DNA from 2 places in the Arthrobacter sp. D5-1 genome. Region 2 is predicted to be linked to the other one. Evidence: predicted binding sites of a transcription regulator. Region 2 holds the regulator's gene; the other holds the start of a gene.
The links. The regulator HrcA, encoded in region 2, represses chaperone genes, less so after heat shock. The targets are predictions, from matches to a motif close to TTNGCACTCGNNNNNNNCGAGTGCNAA.
Positions count from the first base shown of each region.

Region 1: groL (chaperonin GroEL) is a predicted target of HrcA. The motif match lies at 2,207-2,233, and genes of this name have one in related genera.

Region 1 is NZ_CP014571.1:1,201,735-1,206,130, reverse strand. It holds gene AYX22_RS05640 (ribonuclease HI family protein) at 1-241, opposite strand, end outside; gene groL (chaperonin GroEL) at 389-2,023, opposite strand; gene AYX22_RS05630 (cold-shock protein) at 2,347-2,550, opposite strand; gene AYX22_RS05625 (LytR C-terminal domain-containing protein) at 2,723-3,331, opposite strand; gene AYX22_RS05620 (DUF3263 domain-containing protein) at 3,381-3,692, opposite strand; gene AYX22_RS05615 (uracil-DNA glycosylase) at 3,824-4,396, shown strand, end outside.
Region 2 is NZ_CP014571.1:2,589,959-2,594,354, reverse strand. It holds gene AYX22_RS11780 (DUF4870 domain-containing protein) at 1-131, opposite strand, end outside; gene AYX22_RS11775 (DUF3097 domain-containing protein) at 253-1,104, opposite strand; gene hrcA (heat-inducible transcriptional repressor HrcA) at 1,283-2,290, shown strand; gene dnaJ (molecular chaperone DnaJ) at 2,341-3,468, shown strand; gene AYX22_RS11760 (16S rRNA (uracil(1498)-N(3))-methyltransferase) at 3,471-4,235, shown strand; gene AYX22_RS11755 (GerMN domain-containing protein) at 4,296-4,396, opposite strand, start outside.

The sequences.
Region 1 (4,396 bases), 1.4 Mb from region 2:
CCGGCATCCACTTGCTGATGCAGTTGATGACGTACTGGCTGTCGCAGAGGATCAACAAGTCCTCCTCCGGCACATGTGCCGTGGAACGGAACAGATCCAGGACGGCCATGAGTTCACCCTGGTTGTTGGTGCCGTGCGGCCAACCTCCTGCGCGCCAACAGGAGTCATCAACGTACCAGGCCCAACCGGCCGGCCCAGGATTGCCGAGGGCGGACCCATCGGCGGCAGCAATAATCGTCATGACCTTAATCCTGCCAGACCCCACCGACACTGAATCCGTGATAGGAGCCCCACCACACAGCAAAACGGCGGCCCCCACCAGGTGGGGACCGCCGTCGCTTGCTCTAAAGCGTGACGCTTGGGCGCTGCATTGCTACAGCGTGGGGGCTTAGAAGCCGCCCATGCCGCCCATGCCGCCCATGTCGTCGCCGCCGGCGGCCGGAGCGTTCTTCTCAGGCTTGTCGGCAACTACAGCCTCGGTGGTCAGGAACAGACCAGCGATGGAAGCAGCGTTCTGGAGAGCCGAGCGGGTGACCTTTACGGGGTCGTTCACACCGGCAGCCAGAAGGTCTTCGTAGACGCCCGTGGCAGCGTTCAGGCCGTGGCCGGAAGGCAGGCCGCGAACCTTGTCCACCACAACGCCGGGCTCGAGGCCGGCGTTGAAGGCGATCTGCTTCAGCGGAGCGTCGATGGCAACCTTGACGATGTTGGCACCCGTTGCCTCGTCACCCTGGAGGGTGAGGTTGGCGAATGCCTTGGCGCCGGCCTGGATGAGTGCTACGCCACCACCGGCAACGATGCCTTCTTCAACAGCAGCCTTGGCGTTGCGGACTGCGTCCTCAATGCGGTGCTTGCGTTCCTTGAGCTCAACTTCGGTTGCGGCACCGGCCTTGATGACTGCAACGCCGCCGGCCAGCTTGGCCAGGCGCTCCTGCAGCTTCTCGCGGTCGTAGTCGGAGTCGGAGTTCTCGATCTCGGCGCGGATCTGGGCCACACGGCCTGCGATCTGCTCGGCGTCGCCGGCACCTTCAACGATGGTGGTCTCGTCCTTGGTGACAACAACCTTGCGGGCGGTGCCGAGGAGTTCCAGGCCGGCGTTTTCGAGCTTGAGGCCAACTTCTTCGGAGATGACCTGGCCACCGGTGAGGATGGCGATGTCGGCCAGCTGAGCCTTGCGGCGGTCACCGAAGCCCGGAGCCTTGACGGCGACAGACTTGAAGGTGCCACGGATCTTGTTGACGATCAGGGTGGCCAGGGCTTCGCCCTCGATGTCTTCGGCAATGATCAGCAGCGGCTTGTTGGACTGCATGACCTTCTCCAGAACCGTGACGAGTTCCTTCACGTTGGAGATCTTGGAGTTGACGATCAGGATGTACGGGTCTTCGAGGACCGTTTCCTGGCGCTCTGCGTCGGTGACGAAGTAAGCGGAGATGTAGCCCTTGTCGAAGCGCATGCCCTCGGTGAGCTCGAGCTCCAGGCCGAAGGTGTTGGATTCCTCGACCGTGATGACGCCTTCCTTGCCCACCTTGTCCAGGGCTTCGGCGATGAGGCTGCCGATTTCCGGGTCACCGGCGGAGATGGAAGCCGTAGCGGCGATCTCTTCCTTGGTTTCGATCTCCTTGGCGGAGGCCAGCAGTTCGCTGATGACTGCCTCAACAGCCTTCTCGATGCCGCGCTTGAGGGACAGCGGGTCGGCGCCGGCGGCAACGTTGCGCAGGCCTTCCTTCACCAGTGCCTGGGCGAGGACGGTTGCAGTGGTAGTACCGTCGCCAGCGACGTCATCCGTCTTCTTGGCAACTTCCTTGACCAGTTCTGCACCGATCTTCTCGTAAGGGTCGTCCAGTTCGATCTCCTTGGCGATGGAAACACCATCGTTGGTGATCGTGGGGGCGCCCCACTTCTTTTCGAGGACGACGTTGCGTCCACGCGGGCCGAGGGTGACCTTGACGGCGTCTGCGAGGATGTTCAGGCCCCGCTCGAGGCCGCGGCGTGCCTCTTCATCAAATGCAATGATCTTGGCCATAACGGCGGTAGTCCTTTCGGGACAGTCGTTAAGAAGGTACCTGTCAGATGGGGTGCCCGCGACGGACGGTCTTTCGCTCGCAGCCTCTGTATGCCCCGCGCTCCGGACCTCACCCCACCAAGGTGTTTCTTGATCCTCCGCTGGAACGAATGCCGCCCAACGCCGGGGTAACCCGGCCTGGACTTAGCAGTCGAACCATAGGAGTGCTAAATCAATAATTAGCACTCGACCGGGGAGAGTGCAAGCAGAGATGCCACTTTGCTCTATAAACAAAGGGCTTTCAGCCGAGGGCTGACGGAGAGGGAGCGAAATCCTGCAAGAAGCTATGCGACGCGCACACCTTCGGCTTGCGGACCCTTTTGCCCCTCCCCCAGTTCAAACTCAACCCGCTGGCCCTCTTCAAGGGCGCGGAAGCCGTCCATTTGGATGGCGGACCAGTGTACAAAGACGTCGTCACCCGAATCATCCACAGTGATGAATCCGTAGCCTTTTTCGGCGTTGAACCATTTGACGGTTCCCAATGCCATGATGCCCACACTTTCGCAGTAGCCAAGACCGGTTGCCGGGATCTCCGTACCGGAATCAATCCACTGTAACCACAGTCACTCTGCCGGCGCTCCCATGGAGGCCCGGGGCATCACTTTTGTTATTGAGGCTTAACCGGGTTGGGGCTTCAGACCCACCGGGAAGGCCGAGGGTTTACTGGTAGCCAGGTCCTGCTACAACCACCAACTGCTGCTGCACCTCGGGCGACTCAAGGATCGTCTGGATGCCCAACAAGGTGCCCAACGCCTCGGCGTTGACCTTCTGCTCAGGCGCGTTGTAGAAGATCACGGATGTCTGCTGCGGCAGGCCGCCCCAGTTGCCCACGGTGCTGAGTGTCCAGCCGTCGGCTTCCACAAGACCGGCCACGCGGCCAGCCAAGCCAGCGGTGCCGGCACCGTTGTACACGGCAACCGGGGTGGACTTGTCCACCGGTGCCGAGGACGGCGTTGCGGAGGGGCTCTCTGACGGTGTCGGCTCGCTGGAAGCGGACGGTGCACTGCTGGATTCGCCCGGTGCCGCTGACGGCGACGAATCAGTCTGCTGCGGCGCCGGCGTCGAGACGCTGGGCGCGGCATTGGGAGCCACCACGCCGAGGTTCGGAAGGACCAGGAAGGCCACCAACCCCAAAACCAGGGCCACAGCCCCAACAGTCAGGACCGGCCACAACGTGGGGCGTGTGGTTTCCTGGGCGTCCCGGTGAACGCCCTGCCGCGAGGTGTTCTGCGGGACCTGGTCGAATTCGTCCTTGGCATATTTGGTCATGGTGAAGCGTTGTCCTTGCTGGTTGCTGCTGACAGATCAGCCTGGCGATTTACGCGTCGGACCCCAAGCGACGTGCCGTCCGCGCACGCTGGCGGGACGTACGTAGTCTACGCAATCTCTTGACGAGCATGGGATCGTGGGCCAACGCGTCTTCGGTATCTATCAGCGCGTTGAGGATCTGGTAATAGTGTGTTGCCGAGAGATCGAACAGCTCACGGATGGCCTGTTCCTTGGCCCCTGAGTACTTCCACCACTGCCGTTCCAGGGCCAGCATCTGCTGGTCCCGTTCGCTGAGCGGAGAGTCACTGCGGATCCCGGCCGCAAGGTCTGCAAGGGCAAACCCTGTTGACTGCGGCGCCATCGGTTCCGGTGCTGGTTCTGCCACGGCACACTCCTTCGACGCGTGTTGGGGGAAAAATGTCCTACCCCTATGTTACGGGCGAATAACAACGCTGTCATTCGCCGGTCCGGGATTGCGCGGGAGACAATGGCGTGGTGAATGGCGAGGATGCACTCTTTGACCTTGAGCCGGACAACCTGGACCAGACAGGTTTTGCCGAGCTCCCTGACCGCCCACTGGAACACCTGATGGCCCCCGACTGGGCCGATGCCCTGCGGCCCGTGGAAGGGGAGCTGCGAAGCGCATTGGACTTCGTCGCGACCCAAGCCAAGAACGGTATCCATGTCCTTCCGTCGGCCGGCCACCTTCTGCGCGCCTTCCAGCAGCCGCTGGCAGAGGTCAAGGTACTGATTCTGGGCCAAGACCCCTACCCCACGCCGGGACACGCCGTCGGGCTCTCCTTTGCAGTCTCCCCACAGACGCGGCCCATCCCGCGCAGCCTCGCCAATATCTACCGGGAACTGCACGACGACCTCGGGTTGCCTCCCCGGGTCCATGGCGACCTCAGCGCCTGGACGGGCCAGGGCGTCCTCCTGCTGAACCGTGTCCTCAGCGTCACCGCCGGAGCTGCCGGCTCGCATCGCGGCAAAGGCTGGGAGGCCATCACGACGGCGGCAGTCACCGCCGTCGCCCGCCGTACGGACGGTGCGGGGCGGCGCAGCCCG
Region 2 (4,396 bases):
CCGCCAAAGTGTGCCAAGGTAGCCCACTGCCTGTCCTCGCTGGCGGTCAGTGGCAGCGCATTTGCAGGCGCGCCATGGTACTGGGGCTGGCCTGCGGCGCTGCCCGGTTCTTCAGGAGCGTTCTCTGCCACGGTGTGTTCCCTTTGCTGTAAAGATAGTGCGGTGTTGCTGTCCCAGAATACCGGCCCCGGCAGGCTTCCCGGGACAAGCGCCACGATGACACGTCAGTTGCTGCTGCTTTGAGGCCAAAGGTCAGGGAACTGTGAGGAAATCGATGACTTCCTCCACGCGGCCCAGCAGCGAGGCCTCAAGGTCGGCGTAGCTGCGAACCGCTCCAAGAAGACGTTGCCAGCCCAGTCCTATATCCTCAGCGGTCTCGTGAGGCCACCCGAAGGCGGTGAGAATCCCGGTCTTCCAGTCGGTGCCGCGGGGTACGGACGGCCAGGCCTCAATTCCCAGAACTTTGGGCCTGATGGCCTGCCAGACATCGATGTAGGGATGGCCGACAATCAGGACGTTTCCTGCGGCGCCGGGCACAGTCATGGCGTCAGCTGCGATGCGGGACTCTTTGGAGCCGGCCACGAGGTGGTCCACCAGGATGCCGAGGCGCCGGCCGGGCCCGGGGTTAAAGGCGGAGATTGCCGACTTGAGGTCATCGACTCCGTGCAGGGGCTCCACCACAATGCCCTCGACGCGAAGATCGTCGCCCCAAACTTTCTCTACGAGTTCGGCGTCGTGTTTTCCCTCCACCCAAATGCGGCTGGCTTTGGCCACCTGGGCGCGTTGTCCTTCAACCTTCACCGAACCCGACGCCGTGCGACCGGCCTGAACGGGCGGCGTCGATTGTCGGGGGGCCGGGGGCATCAAGCGGATGGGCTGCCCCTCGAGCAGGAAGCCAAATCCGAGCTGGAACGACTTCGTCTTCCCCCGCCTGTCCTCGAGGGACACGATGTGCATGCCGCCGGTCTTCTCCACCCGGGTGACTTCGCCCACCCAGCCTGATTGGACATCTTCGAGGACCATCCCGCGTTGTACAGCTACCTCCGGCAGTTGCCGTTTGGCGGGAGCTGACAGATCCTGCGGACCCCACGTGTCGAAAGCCAAGGAGTTCCTACCTTTTGTGCTGGGTTGAATTGTTCAGTGTTGGTTTGTGCTGGCTTGGGAAAGGAAAGTTCAATGCTAGCAACGGGTTGGCTCATACTAGACTGGTTAGCACTTGGGCATGTTGAGTGCTAAGTGGACCCGGTCTCAGAGACCACGGCAGTCGTCAGGAGGTGGAGCAATGAGTGAGCCACGCAAATTGGAAGTGCTGCGTGCCATCGTTGAAGATTACGTGCATTCACGGGAGCCTGTTGGATCGAAGGCCCTTGTTGAACGGCACCATCTTGGAGTTTCAAGCGCCACCATCCGTAACGACATGGCCGTTCTGGAAGAAGAAGGCCTCATTGCAGCGCCCCACACCAGTGCCGGTCGCATTCCCACCGACAAGGGCTACCGCCTTTTCGTCGATCGCATCTCCCAAGTCAAGCCCCTTTCGGCCGCAGAGCGGAGGGCCATCCACTCGCTGCTTGAAGGCCCTGATGATGTAGACGACATCCTGGAGCGCACGGTAAGGCTCCTGTCCCAACTGACCAACCAGGTCGCCGTCGTGCAGTATCCGCACTCCAACCGCGCCTTGGTACGGCATGTTGAGTTCGTCCTGTTGGCACCACAACAAGTGTTGGTGGTGCTGATTGCCGATACCGGCAGCGTCAGCCAGAAGGTCATCGACGCTGGTTCGGACGTGGGCGACGACGCTTTGATGCGATTGAGATCCCGCTTCCTGGGCAGCATCGCAGGGACGCAACTGGCCCTGTTGCCGCAGGTGCTTCCGTCGGTGATTGCCCTGTGTCCGCCGGAGCTCCGGGGGCTGGCCCAGACGTTGGCCAACGGACTGCAGGCCTTGAGCGACAACAGCCGCGAAGAACGCATCCTGATGGCCGGTACGGCCAACCTCGCCAGGTCCAACGTGGACTTCCCCTTGAGCATCGGTCCGGTGCTGGAAGCCCTTGAGGAACAAGTTGTCATGCTTCGGTTGTTGTCAGACATGGGGGATGACCCCAGGGGCGTCACCGTGAGTATCGGCCGGGAGAAACCCTACGACGGATTGGCTGAGGCTTCCGTTGTGGCCACCGGATACGGTTCCGGTGCCAAGGTGGGGATCCTGGGCCCAACCCGCATGGATTACCCCACTACCATGGCCGCAGTCCGGGCCGTGGCCCGTTACCTTTCACGCATTCTTGGCGGCTGAACGCCGTCCCGAAGAAACATCCGCAGTACAACAAGGAAGAGATACCGACTTTGAGCAGCCACTATGACGTTTTGGGAGTCTCGCCGGAAGCCACCGGGGAAGAGATCAAAAAGGCGTACCGCAAGTTGGCGCGGAAACTCCACCCGGACGTAAACCCAGGTGAGGATGTCGCGGAGCAGTTTAAGGCCGTGACCCATGCTTATGAGGTGCTGTCCGATCCCCAGAAGCGCCGCGTCTACGACGCCACCGGCAATGAGAATGGAACGGACAACGGGTTTGGCGGCGGATATTCCGGCCAGGGCTTCGCGTTCCAGGACATCTTCGATACGTTCTTTGGTGGCGGCGGCGGTCACGGCGGGCCGGCCTCCCGTGTCCGACGCGGCCAGGACGCACTTATCAGTGTCCGCATTGACCTGAAGGACGCCGTTTTCGGCGTCAACAAGAAGCTCGAAGTGGACACGGCCGTGACCTGCCCCACCTGTGACGGCAGCTGCTGCCGACCGGGCACCCACCCGGAACGTTGTGACATCTGTGGCGGCAGCGGCCAGGTCCAGCGCGCTGTCCGGTCCATCCTTGGCCAGGTCATGACCGCTGCCCCCTGCGGTTCCTGCGAGGGCTTCGGAACGGTCATCAAAGACCCCTGCAATGAGTGCAACGGCCAAGGCCGCATCCGCAGTCGCCGTTCCCTGACCATCAAGGTTCCTGCCGGTGTTGCCACCGGTACGCGCATCCAGTTGTCCGGCCAAGGCGAAGCAGGACCCGCAGGCGGCCCGTCCGGCGACCTCTACGTGGAGATCCGCGTCAACAACGATTCCATGTTCATGCGCGAAGGCGACGACCTCCATGCCACCCTCAGCGTGCCCATGACGGCCGCAGCGCTGGGTACGGAGTTGCAGTTGGATACTTTCGACGGCGCACAGGACATTGATGTGAAGGCCGGAACCCAGTCAGGGGAGATCATCACCCTTCGGGGCCTGGGCGTCACGCACCTGCGTGGTTATGGCCGTGGCGACCTCAAGGTACACCTCCACGTTGAAACGCCGAGCAAGCTGGATCCTGCGCAGGAAGAATTGCTGCAGCAGCTCGCCAAGCTTCGCGGGGAGCAGTTCACTGAAGGAAAGCTTGTGGCCAGCGGCGGAATGTTCGCCAAGCTTCGGGACAAGCTCGGTAACCTGTAGCGGTGAGCAACCCCGTTTTCTTCACGTCGGCCGGCAGCCTCAGCGATGTCATACCCGGCGGCACGTTCGTGCTGGAAGGTCCAGAGGCACGGCACGCGGTTACGGTCAAGCGACTTGGTGTGGGAGAGCCCGTTGACATAGCCGATGGTGCCGGCGCGCGGTTGACCGGCACGGTCGCCGCGGCCGGGCCCGCCGGCCTCGTCGTCACTGCCTCCGACATGGCCTTTGAAGAACAGCCGGACGTCCGGCTGGTACTGGTCCAGGCCCTGGCCAAGGGCGATCGCGACGAACTTGCCATCGAAACGGCCACGGAGCTCGGAATCGACGCTGTGCTCCCGTGGCAGTCAGAGCGTTCCATTGTTCGATGGAAAGGCGATCGCGCAGCAAAGGCCCATGCGAAGTGGGAATCAGTGGTTGCTGCCGCCTCCAAGCAGGCCCGGCGGGCATGGATCCCCGAGGTGCGGACCATGGTGGACACCGGGTCCCTGGCGAAAGCCGTTGCCCAGTCTGACCTTGCCATCATCCTGCATGAAGACGCCAAGAATCCTTTGCGGACCATTCTTGAAGAGCTGGCGGCAACCAAGGCCACCTCACCCCGCGAGGTGCTGTTGATAGTGGGGCCCGAGGGTGGGATCTCGCCCCGCGAAGTGACGCGGCTCAGTGATGCCGGCGCCGTGACGGCTCTCTTGGGGCATCATGTCTTGAGGTCGTCGACGGCGGGACCTGCCGCCGTCGTGCTTGCGAGCGACATCCTGGGCCGCTGGTAGCGCTGCAGCCGGGCGGCCTTGGTCCGCTTCCGGCTCCGGGCAGCTACCGACCGTGAACAGCTACCCGACCCTGAACAGCCGCGTGTCGGTGCTTGTCGCGATGATGTCTCCGGCGCTGTCCACCTGGGAAACACGTACCTCATACTGGCCGGCCTTCAATG